One region of the Pseudomonas sp. 1176_21 genome, then DNA from elsewhere that is predicted to be linked to it. Evidence: riboswitches for the same ligand, from Rfam matches in the RefSeq annotation. Region 1 holds a riboswitch; each other region holds the start of a gene.

The links. A riboswitch is a leader RNA that binds a small molecule or an ion and turns the genes downstream of it on or off. The one in region 1 is predicted to bind cobalamin.
Region 2: it holds a riboswitch for cobalamin, as region 1 does, so the genes downstream of both, cobW (cobalamin biosynthesis protein CobW) here and FW760_RS15585 (ABC transporter substrate-binding protein) in region 1, are expected to answer to the same signal.
Region 3: it holds a riboswitch for cobalamin, as region 1 does, so the genes downstream of both, FW760_RS16155 (TonB-dependent receptor plug domain-containing protein) here and FW760_RS15585 (ABC transporter substrate-binding protein) in region 1, are expected to answer to the same signal.

Annotation. Positions count from the first base shown of each region.
Region 1 covers NZ_VXCV01000006.1:41,827-49,495, reverse strand. Annotated here, with positions in the region: gene FW760_RS15615 (Lrp/AsnC family transcriptional regulator) at 1-132, shown strand, start outside; gene FW760_RS15610 (GNAT family N-acetyltransferase) at 122-631, shown strand; gene FW760_RS15605 (OprD family porin) at 635-1,984, opposite strand; gene FW760_RS15600 (pseudoazurin) at 1,981-2,418, opposite strand; partial or broken gene FW760_RS15595 (ABC transporter ATP-binding protein) at 2,692-3,168, opposite strand; gene FW760_RS15590 (FecCD family ABC transporter permease) at 3,228-4,244, opposite strand; gene FW760_RS15585 (ABC transporter substrate-binding protein) at 4,241-5,254, opposite strand; cobalamin riboswitch at 5,401-5,595, opposite strand; gene FW760_RS15580 (DUF1624 domain-containing protein) at 5,636-6,808, opposite strand; gene FW760_RS15575 (SCO family protein) at 7,037-7,642, shown strand; gene FW760_RS15570 (copper chaperone PCu(A)C) at 7,642-7,669, shown strand, end outside.
Region 2 covers NZ_VXCV01000001.1:915,561-923,229, forward strand. Annotated here, with positions in the region: gene cobN (cobaltochelatase subunit CobN) at 1-771, opposite strand, end outside; gene cobW (cobalamin biosynthesis protein CobW) at 775-1,845, opposite strand; cobalamin riboswitch at 1,944-2,142, opposite strand; cobalamin riboswitch at 2,199-2,427, shown strand; gene FW760_RS04370 (CbtB domain-containing protein) at 2,542-2,727, shown strand; gene FW760_RS04375 (CbtA family protein) at 2,739-3,428, shown strand; gene FW760_RS04380 (cobalamin biosynthesis protein) at 3,428-3,832, shown strand; gene cobM (precorrin-4 C(11)-methyltransferase) at 3,861-4,607, shown strand; gene FW760_RS04390 (response regulator transcription factor) at 4,903-5,517, shown strand; gene FW760_RS04395 (transporter substrate-binding domain-containing protein) at 5,525-7,669, shown strand, end outside.
Region 3 covers NZ_VXCV01000006.1:169,383-177,051, forward strand. Annotated here, with positions in the region: gene FW760_RS16125 (hypothetical protein) at 65-250, shown strand; gene FW760_RS16130 (RidA family protein) at 351-743, shown strand; tRNA gene FW760_RS16135 (tRNA-Leu) at 843-927, opposite strand; tRNA gene FW760_RS16140 (tRNA-His) at 981-1,056, opposite strand; tRNA gene FW760_RS16145 (tRNA-Arg) at 1,098-1,174, opposite strand; gene folD (bifunctional methylenetetrahydrofolate dehydrogenase/methenyltetrahydrofolate cyclohydrolase FolD) at 1,460-2,314, shown strand; cobalamin riboswitch at 2,452-2,654, shown strand; gene FW760_RS16155 (TonB-dependent receptor plug domain-containing protein) at 2,776-4,710, shown strand; gene FW760_RS16160 ((2Fe-2S) ferredoxin domain-containing protein) at 4,809-5,150, shown strand; gene FW760_RS16165 (ABC transporter substrate-binding protein) at 5,147-6,073, shown strand; gene ctlX (citrulline utilization hydrolase CtlX) at 6,207-7,124, shown strand; gene FW760_RS16175 (ornithine cyclodeaminase) at 7,148-7,669, shown strand, end outside.

The sequences.
Region 1 (7,669 bases):
CCGGACGTGGCCGCCTACGACGCGGTGTACAAGCAGTTGATCCGCATTCCGGGCCTGTCCGACATCAGCTCCAGCTTCTCCATGGAGCAGATCAAGTACTCCACCCGCCTGCCGCTGCGCTATGCGCCCTGAGCCGATCACGCTGCACCAGGCCGGCGCCGACGACAGGCAGGCTGCCGTCGCGTTCGTGATGCAGGCCCGCGCCGCGCTGTTCCCCAAACTCGCCGCCACCGGGATGCCGGCAGACCTGCAGCAGTTCGAACAGGTCTACCTGCACGGCGCGGGGCGTTTCCTGCTGGCCCGCTGCAATGGCCAGATCGTCGCGGCCATCGGCTACCTGCCTTACGACCACCGCTTCCGCCAGCTCGACTACCGTGGGCAGAAGGTGGTGGAAGTGGTGCGCCTGTTCGTGTTGCCGGCCTATCGCCGCAGCGGGCTGGCCGGTGAGTTGTACCGCGCGTTGCGTGAGCTGGCGCTGCAGGACCAGGTGCAGGTGCTGTACCTGCACACCCATCCGTTTCTGCCAGGCGCCATTGGTTTCTGGCAAAAACATGGCTTCGAGATCATCGATGTGGAAGCCGACCCGGTGTGGCAGACCACCCACATGCAATGTCGCCTGCCCGCCGGCTGAACCTCAGAAGCGCCCGTTGAGCGGGTATTCCACCGCCAGGCGGATCTGGTCGGCATCCAGCTCGGCCTGGGCAGTGTTGCCCCGGTGCACGTTGTGCCGCAGCGACACCGTGGTGCCCTTGGCCACGCCGCCCTGCACCACGTAGCGCGCCTCCAGGTCGCGCTCCCAGTGCTTGCCGCCTTCGCCGTAGCCCAGGTACGCATAGCCGCCACGCGGGTCGACGTGGCTGCCATCGATGCGGCTGCCGCGCACATACGCCGCACTCAGCACCAGCCCGGGCAGGCCCCACGGGGTCATCGCCAGGTCGTAGCGGGCCTGCCACGACTGCTCGTTGGGGGCGTTGAAGTCCGACAATTGCACGGCGTTGCTGATGAAGATCGCGCCACGGGTCACATAGTCGAACGGTGTGTCGCCATCGACCTTCTGGTAGCCCAGGCTGAAGCTGTGCGGGCCCTGGGCGTAGGTCGAGAGCAGGCTCCAGGTGGTGTTGTCGATCTGCCCGGACAACGCCTTGCCGGTGTCGGTGGTGCGGTACAGGTTGAGGTTGAAGGTGAGCGAGCGATTGGCGTCCAGTGCATGGCTGAAGGTGCCGCCCAGGTAGTGCTGGTTCCAGGTGTCTTCGTAGCGCGAGGTGTACAGGCTGGCGCTGAGGCTCGGGCTTGCACTGTAGACCACCCCGGCCAGGTCGAAGGCATCGCCCTTTGCTGCGTTGGAGTAGTTCACCACGAACCCCTGGTCATGGCTGCTGGCGTTGCGGTCGGTGCTCTCGGTGAAGTGCCCGCCTACCAGTTTCACCCCATCGAATTCGGTGCTGGTGACAAATACCCCGGTGGCAGTTTCGGGTAGCAGGCGGCTGTCGGACGAGCTGAACACCGGGGTCTTGACCCGCTGTTCGCCATACGACAGCACGGTGGAGGAGGCCCGAAGCTTGACCGCCGCGCCGCCGCGGCTGAATTCGTTCTTGGGGTGGCCGTGGTTGTCCAGCCCCAGCAGGCGCGCCTTGCCGGCGCGTCCGCCGCCGCTGTCCAGTTGCACGCCAAGGTAGGCATGGGCATCCACGCCCACGCCGATCAGGCCCTGGGTGAAGCCCGACTGCAACGTGCCCATCAGGCCATAGGCCCATTCCTCGGCATAACCGTTGCGCTCGGCACGGGGCTTGTAGGCATTGCGTGCGCCGCTGTTGCGCGCGCCGTGGCGGTATTCGCGGTTGTCGTACACGCTGCGGTTGAGCAGGCTCCAGGTGCTGTCTTCGACCAGGCCGTTGGCCTGCTCCTGGGCCGATTCGGCCAGCACCAGGGGCGCCGGCCCGGCCAATGCCAGCAGCAGGGCCGAACGGGTGCGCAGTGCGATCATTGTGCGGCCTCGCGTTGCAGCAGGGCGGCAAGACGATCTGCTGCACGCCTGGGCAAGGTGCTCGGCAGGCTCGGTGGCGTGGCGGCGGGCTCACCGACTTGGATCAGCATCACCATGCCCATCGACAGGTGCGGGATGCACTGGATGCCGTACAGGCCCGGCACGTTGAAGGTGTGCTCGATTTGCTGGTTGATCCTGCCCTTGAACGCCTCGGCGCCTTCGGGCAGCAGGCCGGGCAGCGAGGCGGCATTGTGCCCGCTCTGGGTGGCGATGAACTTCACCGAATCGCCGGGGGCGATGCGCAGGTAGTCCGGCTCGTACACCATGCTGCCGGTCGCACCACGGTTGAGCATTTTCACTTCGTGCACCTCGGCCGATACCGAAGGGGCGAGCAGGGCGCTGGCGAGCAGCAGGGGCAAGGCGGCAAGGCGCATGGGCGGGCTATCCATTTCAGGTCAAGAGGAACGAACGCGCAGGATCTGCGCGCCGTCGAAGGGGTCGGTCAGGTAGTGCGCCTGCACCCCGAAGGTGGCCTGCAGGCGTTGCGAGGTCAGCACCTGCAACGGCGGGCCGACATCCACCAGGCGCCCGCGCTCGAGCACGGCCAGGCGATCGCAGGTGAGGGCCTGGTTGAGGTCGTGCAGGGCGATCAGGGTGGTCACCGGCAGCGCCTGAACCAGGCGCAGAATGCCCAGCTGGTGCTGGATGTCGAGGTGGTTGGTCGGCTCGTCGAGCAACAGCAGTTGCGGGCGTTGCGCCAGGGCCCGGGCGATGTGCACGCGCTGGCGCTCGCCACCGGAGAGGCTGCGCCAGCTGCGTGTTGCCAGGTGGGTGGCATCCACGTCGGCCAGGGCCTGCTGCACGATAGCGTGATCGTCTGCCGACCACGGGCGCAACGCCGACAACCACGGCGTGCGGCCCAGGGCCACGGCATCGAACACATTGATCGCATCGCTGGTGTCGGCCTGTTGCTCGACCACTGCCAACCGCCGCGCCACCTCGCGGCGTGGCAGCTGCCTGAGCGCGTTGCTGCCCAGCTGCACCTCGCCGCAGGTGGGCGTGCGCAGCCCGGCCAGCAGCTTGAGCAGGGTGGACTTGCCCGAGCCGTTGGGGCCGACGATACCCAGGGTCTCGCCACGGCGCACCTCAAGGTCGACCGCGTCCAGCAGCACGGCATCGCGCATCTTCAAACCCAGGCCGGTGCAGCGCAGTGCAGCTTCATCCAGCGGGTGGGTGACAGCGTTCATCGGGCGCTCCTGCGGCCAATCAGTATCAATGCGAACACCGGTGCGCCGACCAGCGCCGTGATCACCCCCACCGGAATCACCTGGCCCTTGATCAGGGTGCGCGAGAGCACGTCGGCGGCAATCAGGAACAGCGCGCCACCCAGCGCGCTGGCCGGCAGCAGGCGCGCATGGGGGGTACCGAACAGCAGCCGCATCGCATGCGGAATCACCAGCCCGACAAAGCCGATGGCGCCGACGATCGACACCATCACTGCCGTCACCAGCGCCGCGCAGCTGATCAGCAGCACCTGCACGCGGCGTACCGGGATGCCCAGCGAGGCAGCCGAGTCGCTGCCGAAGGTGAAGGCGTCCAGCGCCCGCCGATGCCACACGCACACCGCAAGGCCGGCCAGCGCCACCGGCACCGCCAGCCACACCGACGGCCAGCGCACGCCACTGAGGTTGCCCAGCAGCCAGAACAGGATGCCGCGCGCCTGCTCGGCACTGGCCGACCGGGTGATCAGAAAGGCGGTGAGCGCGTTGAACAGCTGCGAGCCGGCGATCCCGGCGAGGATGATCTGCCCCGTGCTGTTGGACGGCCCGCTGGCACGGGCCAGCAGCGCCACCAGCGCGAAGGCCGCGATGGCCCCGACGAAGGCGCCCAGCGACAGCGTGATCGCCCCCGCGCCCAGCCCCAGCAGCGCCACCAGCACCGCGCCGGTGGAGGCGCCGGCCGAGATGCCGAGCAGGTACGGGTCGGCCAGCGGGTTGCGCAGCAGCGACTGCAGTACCACCCCGCAGGTGGCCAACCCCGCGCCGCAGGCGGCGGCCACCAGCGCACGGGTCAGGCGATAGTTCCACACGATGCCTTCATCGATCGGGTCCAGCAGGTGCCCGGCGGCCCATAGCTTGTTGGCCAGCACCTGCAGCACCACCGAGGGGGCGATCGGCGTTTCGCCAATCGCCACCCCTGCCAGTATCGCCAGCAGCAGGGCCAGCCACGCGAGCAGGCCGCGCACAACGCTGCCTGTCATGGCGCCAGGTCGAAGCCGTTGATGGCCGAGGCCAGGGTCTCCATGCCGCTGAACAGGCGCGTGCTGGCCTGCATGGCGTGCGCATCGAGAATCACGATGCGGTTGTGTCTGACCGCGTCCATGTTGCGCGTGACCGGGTCGCTGCGCAGGAATTCGAGTTTCTTCTGGTAGTCATCGGCCGGGAAGCGACGACGGTCCATGCGCGCGATCACCAGGAAGGTGGGGTTGGCCTTGGCGATGGTTTCCCAGCCCACGGTCGGCCATTCCTCATCGGACTGCACCACGTTGCGCACGCCCAGGGTCTGCAGCATGTAGTCGGGGATACCCTTGCGCCCGGCCACGTACGGGTCGATGTCCAGGTCTGCGCTGGAGAACCAGAACAGGGCGCTGGTGTCCTTCAGATCCTTGCCTTTCACGGTGGCGGCAGCCTTGGCCAGGCGTGCCTTGAGCTCGCTGTTCAACCGCTCGCCACGCGCCTGCACGTCGAAGATCTCGGCCAGCTGGCTGATGCTGTTGTAGATGCTGTCGATGCGAAACGGCTCCAGGCGGGTGCCGTCGGCGCCGACCAGGTTGTCCTTGCCCTCGCAGTCGGACGGCATCAGGTAGGTGGGGATGTTCAGCTCATGGAACTGCTCGCGGGTGCCGACCACGCCCTGCGGGCCGACCATCCACTCCAGCTGCACCGCCACCAGTTGCGGGCGCTTGCCGATCACCGCCTCGAAGCTGGGGTCGTTGTCGGCCAGGCGCTCGACCTTGTCGTTCTGCACCTTGTACTGCGCCAGCACATCGTTGAACCACAGCGAGGTGCCGACCAGCCTGTCGCCCAGGCCCAGTGCGTAGAACATCTCGGTGCCGGCCTGGCCGATGGTCACGGCGCTGTCGGGCGCGTGCTGGAAGGTCAGCGGCATGCCGCAGTTCTGCAGCGTGAGCGGGTAGTGGGTCGGGGCGGCCTGGGCCAGGGTCGACAGACCCAGGCCCGCGAGCAGGGTGACAAGGCGGGGCAACTGCATGATGCGATCTCCATTCGAACCGTACACGGGCAGGGGTGTACAACCTGGAAACACATCGACAGGCGCTGCCGCGCGGGCAGGGCAAGGCCGTTCGGCGCGCGGGGCGCTCGCGGCACAGATGTACTCCCCGGACACCCCGCCGGTTAGTGATTGTTGCTGTGCCGGCAGGTCTCCTGACTGGTGCGTCGTCACCTGGCTCCGGCCTTCCCGGGGGTCACCCAGTGGCATTTCAGGAGCAGGCTCGGCACTTACAGTTGCGGGGGCAGTTCCGTTTGACGCCATGCAGTGGCGTCTCGGATTCCCTATTGATTCCGTGTGGAAACCGGCGGGCGGCATGGTAGTCGATCACGCCGCCCGCAGGGAAACAAAACCCCGCCAGCCTCAGAGGTACTTGAGCCAGGCAATGTCGCGACGGCGGGCCTTGAACGCGGCAAACCAGCGCACCGGCGGGAACAGCGCCACGGCCAGCAGCACGGCGGTCAGCCACACCGCCCAGATACCATCGAAGCCGAAGTAATTGCCCTGGTTCAGGCCCAGCAGTGCAACGCAGGCCAGGTACGCCACTTTCAGCACATACAGGTGCAGCAGGTAGAAGAACATCGGTGCGGCGCCGAACACCGCCAGGGTGCTGATCCACCGGCGCTGCCCGGCGCGCTCCAGGCCCAGCAGCAACAGCAGGCCAGCCCCCAGGGTCAGGGCCAGGAACAGCAGCGAGGGCGGGTACTTGGTGATGTTGAAGAAGCTCATCAGGGTGTGCGCGGTATCGGCCTGAACCGTCCATGGCGCCTCGCCGTAGCCGTTGAGCAGGCGCAGGGCGACAAAGCCGATCAGGGTTGCCAGGCCTGCCAGCAGCAGACGGCGCTGGCGCGTGGTGGCCGGCATCGAGTGGGCGAACCAGGGGCCCAGGCCGTAGCCCAGCGCGATCACGCCGACCCACGGCAGCACCGGGTACGAGGTACGCAGGCGCAGGCTGTCGGAGAACTCGAGCCAGCCGCGGTCATGCAGGATCGCCCACGGCACGTGCAGCGCAGAGCCCTGCGCAAAGTGCAGGCCGTCGAGCAGGTTGTGACCGGCCACGATCGCGGCGCCCAGCACCAGCAACAGCGGGCGCGGCAACCACACCAGGGCCGCCAGGGCGATCATGCTGATGCCGATGGCCCAGATCACCTGCAGGTAGATCACGCTGGGTGGCAGCTGGAAGGTCCAGGCGATGTTCACCAGGGTGAACTCCAGCACCACCAGAAACAGCCCGCGCTTGAACAGAAAGGCCGACACATCGCCCCGGCCCTGGTGCTTCTGGCCATACAGCCAGGCCGACAGCCCGGTCAGCAGCACGAACACCGGGGCGCACAGGTGGGCCAGCGTACGGCTGACGAACAGCGCAGGTTCGGTGCTGTCGATGGCCATCGGATCGCTGACCTGGCGGTGCAGGAAGAAAGTTTCGCGCACGTGGTCCAGCAGCATGAACAGGATCACCAGGCCCCTGAGGGCATCGATGGACAGCAGGCGTTGGCTCGGTTTGCTGGCGGCGGGGAGGGCAGTAGCGCTAGTCATTGAAAGGTCGCAGGCAGAGGGGGCGAATTGAATGGTTACTGTATAACATTTCTATTCGCTCGGTAAATCTTCCTTACAATCTTGACTGCCATGCTGCGACATCAGACCGCACCCATCTGGCGCTGCGCGCTGGAACCCGTCGACCCTGCGTGACAAAATGCCGCCTCGCAAAACCCTTGCACAAGGCTCCCGCTCTCGGGGCCGGCACCTTCCCAAAAGGATGGTTACATGAACGATTTACTGACCCGGCGCACGGTGATCGCCGGGCTCGGCCTGCTCGGCCTCGGTGCCCTGGCAGGTTGCAACAACTCCGGCGCGCTGGACTTCAAATACGGCAAGGACCTGAGCAACAAGATCCTCGGCCGCACCTTCAAGCTCAAGGACCCGCAAGGCAACGTGATGACCCTGTCGAGCTTCCAGGGCTCGATGCCGATGGTGTTCTTCGGCTTCACCCAATGCCCGGCGGTGTGCCCCACCACCCTGGCCCGCGCGGTGCAGATCAAGAAGCTGATGGGCCGCGACGCCGATTTCCTGCAGGTGGTGTTCATCAGCCTGGACCCCGAGCGCGACACCCCCGAAGTGCTGGACGCCTACGTCAAGGCCTTCGATCCCTCGTTCGTGGCACTGTCCGGTACCCTGGAAGAGACGGCCGCAGTGGCCAAGGAATTCGGCGTGTTCTACGAGAAGGTGCCGGCCGGCGACACCTATACCATTTCCCACAGCTCGACCAGCTACGTGTTCGACTCGCGTGGCGTGCTGCGCCTTGGCCTCTCGCACTCCCTCAATGCCAGGGAATGCACCGAAGACCTGCTTACCGTAATGGAGGTTTGTTAATGCGTTCTCCCGTGAAACACGCGCTTG
Region 2 (7,669 bases), on a different contig from region 1:
GACCTGGTCCAGCCATTGCTCGACCTGGTCCAGGCAGGCTGCCTCCTTGAGGCTGGCCACGGCAATCGGCAGCGGGTTGAGCCCCGCGCCTTGCAGACGCTCGCAGAACGCATCGATGAACCCCGTGTTGGCGGCCTGCAGGTGCGAGCGGTAGAAGATGATCGGCGTCACGGGCTGGCCGGGCTGCCACAGGGCACGCCAGCTGTCCACGCTCGCCTGGGGGTGTTGCGGGTGATAGACACTGGTGCGCGGCAACTGCTGCGGCTCGTCCCAACGGTAGTCGCGGCCCAGCCATTGGCTGGCCAGGCACTGGAACAGGTTCAGCGCATTGGCCTTGCCGCCCTGGCGCAGGTAGTGCCACAGCCGTTCGGCCTGGGCAGGGGGCACCGTGCTCAGGCTGGTCAGCTCAGGGTCCGGGCGGTCGTCGCCCGGCACCAGGATCAGTTGCACGCCCCGCCCCGCCAGCGCCACCAGTTGCTCCACGCCATAGCGCCAGTAACCGATGCCGCCGTGCAGCGACACCAGGATGACCTTGGCATGGCGCAGCACTTCGTCCACATACAGGTCGACCGAAGCATGGTTCTGCACCTGCATCGGGTTGGCCAGGCGCAGGCTGGGGTAGTCGTCCGGCAACTGCTGGGCGGTTTCGGCCAGCAGTGCCAGGTGCGAATCACCGCTGCAGAGAATCACCAGGTCGGCGGGGGTCTGGCCGAGGTCGGCGATGCTGTCGTCCGGCACAAAGCCGCCGGGCTGGGTCCGCAGCAGGTGCATGGGTCAGGCGCCCAGTGCGGCGCGCAGGCTGGCTTCGAGTTGCACGGCGTCTAGGTCCTGGCCGATCAGCACCAGGCGCGTGGTACGTGGCTCGTCGCTGCGCCAGGCGCGGTCGAAGTGCTTGTCGAAGCGCGTACCCACGCCCTGCACCAGCAGACGCATCGGCTTGCCCGGAATGGCCGCGAAGCCCTTCACGCGCAGGATGCCGTGCTGCACCACCAGTTGGGTCAGGGCATCGAGCAGCAGGCTTTCGTCGGCCTGGGGCAACTCGATGGAGATGGAGTCGAAGGCATCATGGTCGTGATCGTCGTGGTCGTCATCGCCGTCATGGTGCGAATCGTGGTGGGTACGACGCGCGTCGATGTGCTGCTCGGACTCGGCGCCCAGGCCCAGCAATACGTCCAACGGCAGGCGGCCGCTGCTGGCCTCCACCACCTTGACCGCAGGCGGCAGTTCCTCGGCCACCTCGGCGCGCACCCTGGCCAGGTCGTCGGCAGCGATCAGGTCAGCCTTGTTCAGCACCACCAGGTCGGCGCTGGCCAACTGGTCGGCAAACAGTTCGTGCAGTGGGGACTCGTGGTCCAGGTTCGGGTCGAGCTTGCGCTGGGCGTCCACCTGGTCGGGGTAGGCAGCGAAGGTGCCGGCGGCCACGGCCGGGCTGTCGACCACGGTGATCACCGCATCCACCGTGCAGGCGTTGCGGATTTCCGGCCACTGGAAGGCTTGCACCAGTGGCTTGGGCAGTGCCAAGCCGCTGGTTTCGATGAGGATATGGTCCAGGTCGCCACGGCGCGCCACCAGCTCGCGCATCACCGGGAAGAACTCTTCCTGAACGGTGCAGCACAGGCAGCCGTTGGCCAGCTCGTAGACGCGCCCGCTGGCTTCTTCCTCGGTGCAGCCGATGCTGCACTGCTTGAGGATCTCGCCATCGATGCCCAGCTCGCCGAACTCGTTGACGATCACCGCGATGCGGCGGCCCTGGGCGTTGTCGAGCATGTGCCGCAGCAAGGTGGTCTTGCCCGAGCCGAGGAAGCCGGTAACGATGGTGACGGGGAGTTTGGCCAGTGTTTTCATGGGGGTGCCCTTGGCAGGATGGCGGGCATGCAGGACGAGAGCCGCAGGAGCCTTGCTGCCTGAGCGCATTCGCCACCGGATCACCCCGCCCGGTTGAAAGTCGGAAACTGTTCGAGGCAGGTCTCCTGGCTCGCGCTGTGCCGGCACGCCTGCCGGCAGCATCGACGCCTTCCCGCCCGGGGCAGTGGCACGGCCGATGCCGTTCAACGCTTACAGTTGCGGGGGCAGCCACGGCTTGAACCGTATTCCCGTCTTAGCTGCAGCCAGGGCCGCAGAACCTCGAAGCGGCTAGGCTACGCAGTGGTCCGGGGCAGGTCAACCGCTGTATTGACGGATGCCGGCGCGCGTGATTTGCTAGCCGCATTCGTTCGGGTGCCTTTTTACAAGGTGAAACGGGAAACCGGTGCGTCAGCCGCTTCTGCAAAGAAGCAGCGACAAATCCGGTGCTGCCCCCGCAACGGTAAGCGAGGAAAGCGTCTTTACCACTGTGCCAGCTGTGCGGCATGGGAAGGTGACGCCCTCAGGCTGAGCATGCTGCCAGCCCTCGCAAGCCCGGAGACCGGCCCGATACAGTCATGACAAACCCGCGGTGGGCGGGCGCTGTTGAACCCCTGGGCGAGCCTCGCGCAGGGGTTGGCCGCGCTTGCCTGTTGCCGATAGCCCCGACGACACGACAACACCAAAAAGGAACGCGCCATGCCCATCAGTACCGCCAGCCAGCCCCTCGTCACCCCCACTACCCTCAGCCAGCGCCTGGCCGTCGCCATCGGTGCATCGCTGCTGGGCCTTTGCCTGGTCTACTTCGCCGGCTTCTCGCACATCGAGGCGGTGCACAACGCTGCCCACGATACCCGCCACAGCGCCGCGTTCCCTTGCCACTGAGACCTGCCCCGATGATCAAGCGCATTGCCCGCACCGCAGGCTTTACCGGCCTGCTCGCCGCCCTGCTGCTGACCCTGCTGCAAAGCTTCTGGGTCGCACCGCTGATTCTGCAGGCCGAAACCTACGAGAACCCGGCACCGGCCGCCCAAACCCATGAGCATGCCGACGCCGCGGGTGAAGGCCACCACCACGATGCCGAGGCCTGGTCGCCTGAAGACGGCTGGCAGCGCGTGCTGTCGACCACCGGTGGCAACCTGGTGGTGGCCGTCGGCTTTGCCCTGATCCTGGCTGCGCTGTACACCCTGCGTGCGCCGGGCCGTACCGCCACCGGCGCAGCCTGGGGGCTTGCCGGGTTCGCGGTATTCTGCCTGGCGCCCACCCTCGGGCTGCCGCCAGAGCTGCCGGGCACTGCCGCCGCCGACCTGGCGCAGCGTCAACTGTGGTGGGTGGGCGCCGCGGCTGCCACCGCTGCCGGCCTGGCCCTGATCGTGTTTGCGCACAACTGGCTGCTCAAGGCGCTGGGTGTGGCATTGCTGGTTGTTCCGCACGTGATCGGTGCGCCGCAGCCGGAGGTGCACGAGAGCCTGGCGCCGCAAGCACTGGAGGCGCAGTTCAAGGTGGCGTCACTGTTGACCAATGCCGCGTTCTGGCTGGCCCTGGGCCTGCTCAGTGCCTGGCTGTACCGTCGCCAGCCAGCCTGATGCAGTTGTATGCCGGGCTGGGCTGTCGTCGCGGCTGCCCGGCCCGCGAACTGGCCGCCCTGCTCCAGCAGACCCTGTTCGCCCATCACCTGCCCGCCTCTGCCCTCGCCGGGCTGGCCAGCATCGACCTCAAGGCCGGCGAACCCGGCCTGCATGAACTGGCAAGGCAACTGGGGTTGCCGCTGGTGTTCTTTTCGGCCGCGCAACTGGCCCCCTTCGAAAGCCGCCTGAGCCACCGTTCGCCCACGGCGTTCGCCCTCAGCGGCTGCCATGGGGTGGCCGAAAGCGCCGCGCTGGCCCTGGCCGAGCAACGCGGCGGCGCCAATGCCGCACTGCGCCTGCCACGCACCGTGCAAGGCGCCGCCACCCTGGCATTGGCCTGGGCCCCGCCGTTTGACGGATAATGCCGCGCAATCTTTCCAAGGATTCATCATGACCGTCTATTTCATCGGTGCCGGCCCGGGCGACCCCGAGCTGATCACCGTCAAGGGCCAGCGCCTGATCCACAGCTGCCCGGTGATCATCTATGCCGGCTCGCTGGTGCCCGCCGCCGTGCTCGAAGGCCACCGCGCCGAAACCGTGATCAACAGCGCCGAACTGCACCTGGGGCAGATCATCGAGCTGATGCGCACGGCCCACGCCAACGGCCAGGATGTGGCCCGCGTACACAGCGGCGACCCTGGGCTGTACGGTGCGATCGGCGAACAGATCCGCCACCTGCGTGAACTGGGTATCCCGTTCCAGATCATCCCCGGCGTGACCGCCGTGGCTGCCAGTGCCGCCCTGCTCGAATGCGAGCTGACCCTGCCGGACATCGCCCAGAGCGTGATCCTGACGCGCTACGGCGATACCTCGCCGATGCCGCCGGGCGAATCGCTGGGGAGCCTGGCCAGCCACCAGGCAACCCTGGCCATTCACCTGGGGGTCAAGCACCTGGCCAGAATCGTCGAGGAACTGCGCCCGCATTACGGCAGCGACTGCCCGATCGCCGTGGTGCACCGCGCCACCTGGCCAGATCAGGACTGGGTGCTGGGCAGCCTGGACGACATCGTGCAACGGGTGCAGGCCAAGGGCTTTCGACGCACCGCACTGATCCTGGTGGGCCGGGTATTGGGCAGCGATACCTTCAGCGAGTCGGCGCTCTACCGCGCCGGGCATGCGCACCTGTACCGACCTTGACGGCCATTGACGGCGGCCCTCCCGGCCCGATGCCCGGCGCGTTCCCATGGGCGCGCCTGCCGATTCAACCGCCTCTGCTAGCGATAACCGGCCCAGACGATAGGAAATCGGCTACAGAACTTTCGAGCGCCTTGTAAGAAAAATCCTCTAATCGAACTGATTTCTTCCTCACTTCTATACTGGACGTACTCCTGCTGAGCGTTTCCACGTATCTTGGCCGCCTTGCCAGAGCCTGGGCAGGCGTCGCCCCGAACGGTTCGGGGCCTGGATCACCTCTCTGACAAGGAGTTGCGCGATGCCCAAAGTCTTGATCGTTGATGACCACACCACCATCCTCTTCGCCATCCGCACCCTGCTGGAGCGCGATGGCTACAACATCGTCGGTGAAGCCCGAGACGGCGCCAGTGCCGTCGAACTGGCGCGCAAGCTGCAGCCTGACGTGGTGATCCTCGATCTGGGGCTGCCACGCCTGGATGGCCTGAGCGTGCTGGAGCGGCTCAGCCAGTTGACCAACCCGCCACGCATCCTGGTACTGACCGGCCGCCCACCCCGGCTGTTCGCCCGCCGTTGCATCGAGTCCGGTGCCTCGGCATTCGTGCGCAAGGACGAAGACCTCGATATCCTGAGCGCCGCCCTCAAGGCCGTGCTCAACGGCTACTCCTACCTGCCCGATGCGTCACGCTTCAATGACCGGTCAAGCTCGGAACTCCAGCGCCTGGACAAGCTGTCCAACCGTGAGTTCGAGGTGCTGCGCCAGTTGGCCAAGGGCGCCAGCAATGGCGAAATCGCTACAGCGATGATCCTCAGCGCCAAGACCATCAGCACCTACAAGACCCGCATCATGGAAAAGCTCGGGGTGGTATCGCTGGTTGAGTTGATCGATGTGGCCAACCGCAACGCACTGACCTGAGCCGCCCATGACCAAGCGTTGCCTGCCTGCCCTGCTGCTCGCCTGCCTGGTGCAGTGGCTGGCGATAAGCGCCATGGCACAGGAGCCGGGGGTTGCCCGCCAACTGCTCGGGCGCTCGGTCAGCAGCAGTGCGCCACCCTCGCTGACCCTCGCCGAACGTCGGTGGCTCAAGCACAAGCAGGTGCTGCGCCTGGGCACCTCGGCGCCGGACTACCCGCCCTTCGACATCAATGTGAGCCAGCACGACTATGAAGGGGTCAGCGCCGACTTCGCCGGCCTGATCGGCGAGCAGTTGAAGATCCCGGTGCAGGTGCTGCAGTTCCCGAACCGTATCCAGGCCATCGCCGCCCTGCACAGTGGCCAGATCGACCTGCTGGGCAGCGCCAACGGCTACGAAGCCGCCGACAGCGCACTGGTGATGAGCCAGCCCTACGCCGACGACCAGCCGATCATCGCGACCCCCGTCGGCGTGACCCATGACCCAGACGACCCGCTCGACGGGCTGACGCTGTCGATGGTCGAACACTACCTGCCACCGTCGCTGGTACGCCAGCTCTACCCCCGGGCGAACCTGCAACTGTACGCCTCGACCATGTCGGCCCTGTCGGCGGTGGCCCTGGGCCAGGCCGATGCATTCATCGGCGACGCGATCAGTTCCGACTACCTGATCGGCAAGAACTACCGCGAAAGCCTGCAGATCTCCCACTACGTCAAACCCCAGCGCTCTTCCTTCGGCTTTGCCCTGGTGCGCGAGAACACCGCGTTGCTGGACCTGGTGAACAAGGCATTGGGCAGCATCACCGACAGCGACCGGTTGAACGTGATGCGCCGCTGGACCAGCGGCGTGAGCAGCATCCTGCTCAACCGGGCGGACATCGCGCTGACCGACGAAGAGCGACACTGGATCGCGCAGCATCCCAGCGTGCGCGTGGTCATCAACAAGTACTTCGCGCCCCTGAGCTTCTTCGACGAAAACCAGCACTTTCGCGGCATCACCGCCGACGTGCTGGCGCAGATCAGCCTGCGCAGCGGGCTGAAGTTCCAGATCATCGAGACCGACTCGGTGCCCACCATGATCAGCATGGTCGAACAGGGCGAAGCCGAGGTCGTCGGCGCGCTCAACTATGGTGAGCAGCGCGCCAGAACCCTGGCCTTCACCCGCCCCTACCTGGCCAACCCGCGGGTGCTGGTGACCAGCGTGCGCGATACATCGATCCGCCACCCCGACCAGCTCGACGGCAAGCGCCTGGCGATCATTCGCGGTACACCGGTAAGCGCCGAACTGCGCCAGCGCTATCCCGCCATCAGCCTGATCGAAGTCGACGACCCGCTGGCACTGATGGAGTACGTGGCCCAGGGCCGCGCGGACGCGGCGCTCAGTTCGCAGATCAACGCCGCCTACTTCATCAGCCGCATGTTCAAGGACCGCCTGCGCATCGCCACCCTGCTGGACGACACCCCGGCCCTCGCCGCCTTCGCCACCGAACGTTCTTCGCCACTGCATGCGATATTGGAAAAATCCCTGCTCAGCATCCCGCCCGAGCAGATGACCCAGCTGGTCAATCGCTGGCGCATCAACGCCCTGATCAGCGACACGCCCTGGCGCAACTACCGCTCGCTGGTGCTGCAGATTCTTGGCATCGCGGTGGCGCTGGTGCTTGCCATAGCGTTGTGGAACCGTTACCTGCGCAAGCTGATGCAGCAACGCGCCGAGGCCGAGCAGGCTCTGCAACTGCAGCTGCGCATCAGCGAACACCTGCTCGAAGAGCTGCATGTGGCCAAGGAACAGGCCGACAGCGCCAACCACGCCAAGAGCACCTTCCTGACCACCATGAGCCACGAGATCCGCACCCCCATGAATGCGGTGATCGGCCTGCTCGAGCTTGCCCTGAAGGATGCCGCACAGGGCCGCACCGACGAGCACTCCCTGCAGGTGGCATTCGATTCGGCCAGCAGCCTGCTGGAGCTGATCGGCGACGTGCTGGACATCGCCCGCATCGAATCCGGACACATGAGCCTGGCGCCACAACCCACCGACCTGGGTGCGCTGGTACGCAGCACCGTGCAGGTGTTCGAAAGCAGCGCCCGTCTCAAGGACATCAGCCTGACCCAGGACCTGCAGCCCCCCGCCGCCCTGGTGGAGATCGACCCG
Region 3 (7,669 bases), 130 kb from region 1:
CACAGCACCCGCACACGGAACGGCCGACTCGAGTGGCAGGGAGGCCGTGATAAAGGAACCGCACATGGAAAAATACCGATTGGCCGCTGCGCAGCTCGACGAGAGCCTCAGCAGAATTCGCGAACAACGCGATCACCTCCTCGCCCTGGGGGAGGCGGAGCAAGCCGCTCCACTCACCAGAATCCTCAACATCGTTCGACTGGAGCTTGAGCTGTCACCGGTAGGTGGGCCCAAGGCGACCAGGCACTGACGCGAGGGCACTGAAACGCGAAAGCCACCTTGATAGGTGGCTTTTCTGTTCTATAGAGTGGCGCGTCGCTTGATAGCCCTACTCTCCTGGACCCTGCCCCATGACTGATCGCCAGATTATCGTCCCCGACGAGATGAAATTGCTTTGCGAGCGTGCTGGTTATGCCCCCGCGGTAAAGGTGGGCAGAACCCTGTACTGCGCCGGGCAGGTGGGTCGAACGCCGGAGCTGGAGGTGATTGAAGACCCGGAGCAGCAGTTTCTGGCGGCCTGGGAAAACCTTCGCCTCGTGCTCGCGGCGGGCGGTTGCGGGTTTGACGACGTGGTCGAAATGACGACCTATCACATCGACATGCAACGCCATATGCCGCTGTTCAGGAGCGTGAAGGACAAGGTCTTTCCAAGGAGCACCTGTGCATGGACCTGCATAGGCGTCAGCGAACTCGCCCGACCAGGGTTGCTGGTGGAGATCAAGTGCATTGCGGTGCAGCGGTAGGTGCGGGTAAGGAGTAGAAGCCCAGAAACGAAAAAAGCCGCTCAAGGCGGCTTGTTCCGGGCTTCAACGCACTTCAGCGAAGGGCGGTGAAAGCATCTATGGTGCGGACGAAGAGACTCGAACTCTTACAGCTTGCGCCGCTGGAACCTAAATCCAGTGTGTCTACCAATTTCACCACGTCCGCGTGAAGCTTTTAAAGCAAAGGCGCCGGATTTTCATCGGGCGCCTTTTAGAATATGGGGTGGACGATGGGGATCGAACCCACGACAACAGGAGTCACAATCCTGTGCTCTACCAACTGAGCTACGCCCACCATATTGCTTTACTGCTTTTACTTGTGCCAGCTGCCTGTATTGGCGCACCCGGCAGGACTCGAACCTGCGACCATCCGCTTAGAAGGCGGATGCTCTATCCAGCTGAGCTACGGGCGCATATTTAATCTGCTTTCTGTTAGGATTACAAATTAACTTTTAGTCATACCGAACAAGCTATCAAAACCACTCATTCTGCCTGACCTTGCTAACCAGTGCTAGGCTCTGCCCGACAAGTGCGATGAATGTTATAGACGAGCGGCAAAGTCGTCAACACTTTTTTGAAAAAAATTCATTTTATTTAAGGGGTTAGGGGAATTGCCAGACCAAGCGCCTTTGCCCTGCGCCCCGGTCATGCGAGAATGCGCGCTCTTTTTATTCCCTCTCGATGGTTAATCACGCGTCATGACTGCACAACTTATCGACGGCAAGGCGATCGCCGCCAGCCTGCGCCAGCAGATCGCCCAACGTGTCGCGCAACGTCGCGAGCAAGGCCTGCGCACCCCCGGCCTGGCAGTGATCCTGGTAGGCAGCGACCCCGCCTCCCAAGTCTATGTTTCGCACAAGCGTAAAGACTGTGAAGAGGTCGGCTTCAACTCCCAGGCCTATGACCTGCCCAGCGACACCACCCAGCAGGCGCTGACCGACCTGATCGACCGCCTAAATGAAGACGCCGACATCGACGGCATCCTGCTGCAGCTGCCACTGCCGGCGCACCTGGATGCCTCGCTGCTGCTCGAGCGCATTCGCCCCGACAAGGACGTGGACGGTTTCCACCCTTATAACGTAGGCCGCCTGGCCCAGCGCATCCCGCTGCTGCGCCCGTGCACCCCCAAAGGCATCATGACCCTGCTGCACAGCACCGGTCAGGACCTGTACGGCATGAATGCGGTGGTAGTGGGCGCCTCGAACATCGTCGGCCGCCCCATGGCCATGGAGCTGCTGCTGGCCGGCTGCACCGTGACCGTGACCCACCGCTTCACCAAGGACCTGGCCGGCCACGTCGGTCGCGCCGACCTGGTGGTGGTGGCTGCCGGCAAGCCGGGGCTGGTCAAGGGTGAATGGATCAAGGAAGGCGCCATCGTCATCGACGTGGGCATCAACCGCCAGGAAGACGGCAAGCTGGTGGGCGACGTGGTCTACGAGACCGCCCTGCCCCGCGCCGGCTGGATCACTCCGGTGCCAGGCGGCGTCGGGCCGATGACCCGGGCGTGCCTGCTGGAGAACACCTTGTATGCGGCCGAAGAGCTGCACGGTTGACCCCGCTGGATTTAAGTTCCAGCGGCGCTAGCCACTAAAGGAACGGCACCTGAGAAGGTGCCGTTTTTTTTGGCCTGGAACAAACGCACGCTCGTCAGCAAAGGCCGTCAGGTTGACGAACGGTCATGACAATGGTCAGATGCGGCCCAGTTTCAGGTGCCTGCTGCCGCCGTGCAGCAGGTGAAACGGGAAGCCGGTGCGTCTTGCATGACTAGTCCGGCGCTGCCCCCGCAACGGTAAGCGAGTGAAGCATCCAACAGGCCACTGTGCGCAACGCATGGGAAGGCGGATGACTTCGAGCCTCGCAAGCCCGGAGACCGGCCTGCAAACCCACGACTGTTGAAAGGATGCGTTCAGTCATTTTGGCAAACCTGCGGTGGGCGGGCACGAGCCGGTATTCTGGCGCGCGTTCGCCGGAACCCTCCTGTGCGCTTCCCGAAAAATCCTTTTTCGAGAAGTAGATGAAGACACGTCGTTTTACCCTGATCGGTTGCCTGATCGGCAGCCCGGCCCTGGCGGCCAGCGAACCCCTGACCCTCGACCAGCAGATCGTTTCCGCACCCTCGGTGGAGTCCACCACGGTGGCCGAGATGGCGCGCTATGGCAGCAAGGTGGAGGTCGTGGACCGCGAGCAGATCGAGCGCGCCGGCCCCAGCGCCGACATCACCCGCGTGCTGCAGATGTTCGTCCCCGGCCTGTATGTGGCGCCCAAGCAGGGGCCGTTCGACTATGGCACCTATTCGCTGCTGGGCGGGCGCAACGACGACACGCTGATCATGCTCGACGGGGTGCGCCTGAACAACCGTCTCTACGGCGGCATCTATATAGACACCCTGCCCGCCGCCGCCATCGAGCGCATCGAGGTACTCAAGGGCGGCCAGAGCCTGCTGTTCGGCACCCAGGCCGTGGCCGGGGTCATCAACATCGTCACCCGTTCGGCCCATAGCCGCGACCCCTCGGGCCAGGTCAACCTGGGCGTCGACAGCTTCATGGGGCGCAACGGCGATGCCCGTATCGAGCGCATCTTCAGCAACGGCCTGGGCGACCTGGGGCTGCTGGCCTACGTCAGCCACAACGTGTCCGAGGGCTACCAGCCCTACCACAGCAGCCAGATCACCTCGACGGTCAGCGACAAGAAGCGCAGCTACGAGGTCAACACTTTCGGCGCCAAGGCCGCACAAAGCCTGGGCGATGACAGCCGCCTGGAGCTGTTCTACCAGTACAGCGCCGCCAACCTGGACTTCCTGCGCCCGGACGCCAACCGCCGTACCACCAACGACCGCGTGCAGCAGATCGCCACGGCCACTTTCGAGCAGCGCCTGAACCCCGACTTCAGCTACTTCGTCAAAGGCCACATGAACGATTGGGATACGCGCTACACCCGCATCTACAACAACACCGACGGCAGCACCCGCACCCTCAACCACGACGACTACTGGGGCTTCAGCGACTGGGGCATGCAGGCCGAAGGCAAGGCCGTGCTCCCCGACGAGCACACCCTGGTGTTCGGTACCGACAACCAGTGGTTCAAGGGCAAGGACGACGTGCTCAAGATCGATAACAACCAGGCCGAGGCCCATGCGCTGTATGTGCAGCTGCGCCCTGTCATCGACGCCCTGCCTGACTGGCACCCCAGCATCGGCGTGCGCCGCGAGCACCTGAGCGGTGGTGACAGTGCCACGGTGGGCATGCTCACCTCGCTCTACGACCTGACCGACCAGCTCAAGCTGCGCGGCCAGTTCGGCACCGCCTACAAGCTGCCCAACGCCGAGCAACTGTACGTCAACGAACCGGGCGACGAGATGGGCAACCCCAACCTCAAGCCGGAGAAGAGCCGCAATGCCGAACTGGGCCTGGACTACACCGGCCTGATCCAGGGCCAGCCTTACAGCCTGAGCGGTACGCTGTTCACCCGGCGCATCGAGGACCTGATCACCATCGTGGATGCACAATGGGTCAACGGCGATGGCGAGATCCAGGTGCGCGGCGTCGAGGTCAACGGGCAGTTCCAGCTCAGTGACCGCTGGCAGCTGGCGGCAGACATGACGCGCAACCTGAGCGAGTCGCGCAACGGCGCCACCCTCAACAACATTCCCGGGTTCTTTGCACGCAGCCGGCTGGGGTACGAGTCGGGTGACCGGATGTGGGGCGCAGGCGCGGCGGTGCGCTACATCGGCACGGTGAAAAGCCCGCGGGATGTGGACTACGGGCATTACACCGTGGTGGACGCCGATGCCTACCGCTACCTGGACGGCGCCCGCCAGCATCGCCTGAGCCTGCTGCTGGAGAACCTGCTGGACCGCGACTACACCACCAGCATGGACAGCGGCGCGCGCAAGGTGCAGAACCTGGGAAGGCCGTTCACCAGCGAAGTGCGTTACACCTACAGCTTCTAGAAGCAGCGCGGGTCAAGCCCGCTCCCACAGGCTCATCCGTCACCTGTGGGAGCGGGCTTGACCCGCGAAAGCCGCACCACGGACTCAAGGACAAGCCCATGCCCATCCCCAGCAAACCCGAGTGGTCGCACATTCCCGCTCACGCCCGCCACGTGATGCTGTGCACCGGCCCGCGCTGCACCCAGCGCGGCGCGCAGCAGGTGTGGAAAGTGGTGCGCAACGAACTGCTCGCCGCCCAGCGCATGGAAACCGCCGACGGCGTGCTGCTGACCCGCACCCACTGCCAGTTCCCGTGCAACCTGGGCCCGGTCGCCACCGTCTACCCCGAGCGCTGCTGGTACCGCATCGCCAGCGCCGACGATGCCCGCCGCTTGGTGCGCGAGCACCTGGTCGCAGGTACCCCGGTCAGCGCACTGCTGCTCAATGGTGATACCCCATGACGCGCCTGCTCTGCCTGCTGTTGTGCCTGCTCGGCACCACGGCCCATGCCCAGACCTACCGTAACTGCGGCCAGGACTGGACCCTGCCGCACGCCCCGCCGCAGCGCATCCTGGCGCTCAACCAGCATGCCGCCGACCTGCTGCTGGCCCTGCAGGTCGGCCCGTCGCTGGTTGCGGTGAGCTACATCGATGACGACCCAGAGGCGCTGGCCTCCCGGCGCTACCGCGGCGTGCCCCTGCTGTCGCGGCTGTATCCCTCGCCGGAGGTGTTCTATGCCCAGCGCTACGACCTGGTGGTCGGCGGTTTCGCCAGCGCCTTTCGCGATGGCGTGGGCGCCCGTACCCACCTGACCCGCAATGGCATCGGCAGCTATCTGCTGGAGAACGCCTGCGACCCGCGCCCGGCCTCCGGTTTCGCGGCCATCGAAGACGACCTGCGCAGCCTGGGCAAGCTGCTGCAGCGCGAACCCCAGGCCGCTCGGCTGATCGCGCAGCAACGAGCAGACCTGGACCGCGCCCGCCAGCTCGCCGCGCAGCATGCCCCGCTTTCGGTGTTCTACCTGGACAGCGAGCACCAGGGCCTCGACAGCGAGGGCAGCCGCGGCTTCATCACCCAACTGATCCAGGTCGCCGGTGGGCGCAACCTGTTCGCCGACGTCGACCTGCACCGCGTGACCGTCGACCCCGAAACCCTGCTGCAACGCGACCCGGACGTGATCATCCTGGCCGACGCCGTCTGGTCGCCGGCCCGGCGCAAGCGCGAGTACCTGCACAACCACCCGGCCCTCTCGAAGTTGCGTGCGGTGCGCGAGGGCCGGCTGATCGACCTGCCCTTCACGCACCTGGTGGCAGGCGAACACAGCGCCCGTGCTGCCGTCGCGCTGGCCAACCAGTTGCGTGACATGGCCGAGCACCTGCCCTGAACCGGCACAGCCGATTACGCTGCAATACCCCGCTTTTCAGCTTTCCCCGCTGAGCGCCCTGCGCGCTTCAGCCGGGATTGCAGCGCCACTGCATCGACAATAGACGCACTGCCAACCCCGGATGCGTGCCTCGATGCAAACCACCAATACAGTCTTGATGATCCGCCCCGCGCGGTTCGCCTTCAACCCGGACACCGCACTCAACAACCGCTTCCAGCAGCCTGCACTGGACCCCGACCAGGCACAGCATAAAGCGCTGGAAGAGTTCGACGGCTATGTGGACACTCTGCGCCAGCATGGCGTCGAGGTGCTGGTGGTGCAGGACACGCCGGCCCCGCACACGCCTGACTCGATCTTCCCCAACAACTGGTGGAGCAGCCACGCCGACGGCAGCCTGGTGCTCTACCCGATGGAGGGCCACAACCGCCGCCTGGAACGCGACAAGGGCGTGCTGCAGGTGCTCGCCGACCGTTTCAGCATTCACAACACCATCGACCTGAGCCCGCTGGAGCAACAGAGCATGTTCCTGGAAGGCACCGGCAGCATGGTGCTCGACCGCGAACACCGCATCAGCTACGCCTGCCACTCCGGGCGCACCCACACCGAAGCACTGCGCCAGTTCGCCGACAGGCTCGACTACCGCCTGTGCCTGTTTCACGCCGTCGACCGGCAGCGGGCGCCCATCTACCACTGCAACGTGATGATGAGCGTGGGCCGCGGGCTGTCGGTGGTGTGCCTCAAGGCACTGCCCGATGCCGACGAGCGCCGTACCCTGGAACACAGCCTGCGCGCCACCGGCAAGGACATCCTGGCCCTGGACTTCGACCAGCTCGAAGGCTTCGCCGGCAACATGCTCGAAGTGCACGACAAGCAAGGCCAGCCGCTGCTGGTGATGTCGCGCAGTGCCTGGCGCTCGCTGCACCCCGAGCAGCGCCGCCAGGTCGAGCGGCACACCCACCCGGTGGTGGTGAACATCGACAACATCGAACGCATCGGCGGCGGCAGCGCGCGCTGCATGCTCGCCGAAGTGCACCTGCCGGTGCGCAATTGACCGACCACAAGAAGGAGCTCCCCATGACCCGTTACATCGACGTCAACGACCTCAGCCAACTGGTCGCCCGCAAGGGCCTCACCACCTGCCTGGAAGAAATGGCCGAGTACATCCGCCAGGACTACCTGCGCTGGCACGACTTCGAAAAGTGCGCGCGCCTGGCCAACCACTCGCCAGACGGGGTGATCGAGCTGATGCCGGCCTCCGACGCCAACCTCTACGCCTTCAAGTACGTCAACGGCCACCCGAAGAACACCCAGCGGGGCATGCTCACCGTGATGGCGTTCGGTGCGCTGGGCGATGTCGACACCGGCGCGCCATTGCTGCTCAGCGAAATGACCCTGACCACCGCGATCCGCACCGCCGCCACCTCGGCCCTGGCCGCACGCTACCTGGCGCGTCCCGACAGCCGCAGCATGGCGCTGATCGGCAACGGCTCGCAGAGCGAATTCCAGGCCATCGCCTTCCACGCGCTGGTGGGCATCGAGGAAATCCGCCTGTACGACCTGGACCCACAAGCCACGGCCAAACTGGCCGCGAACCTT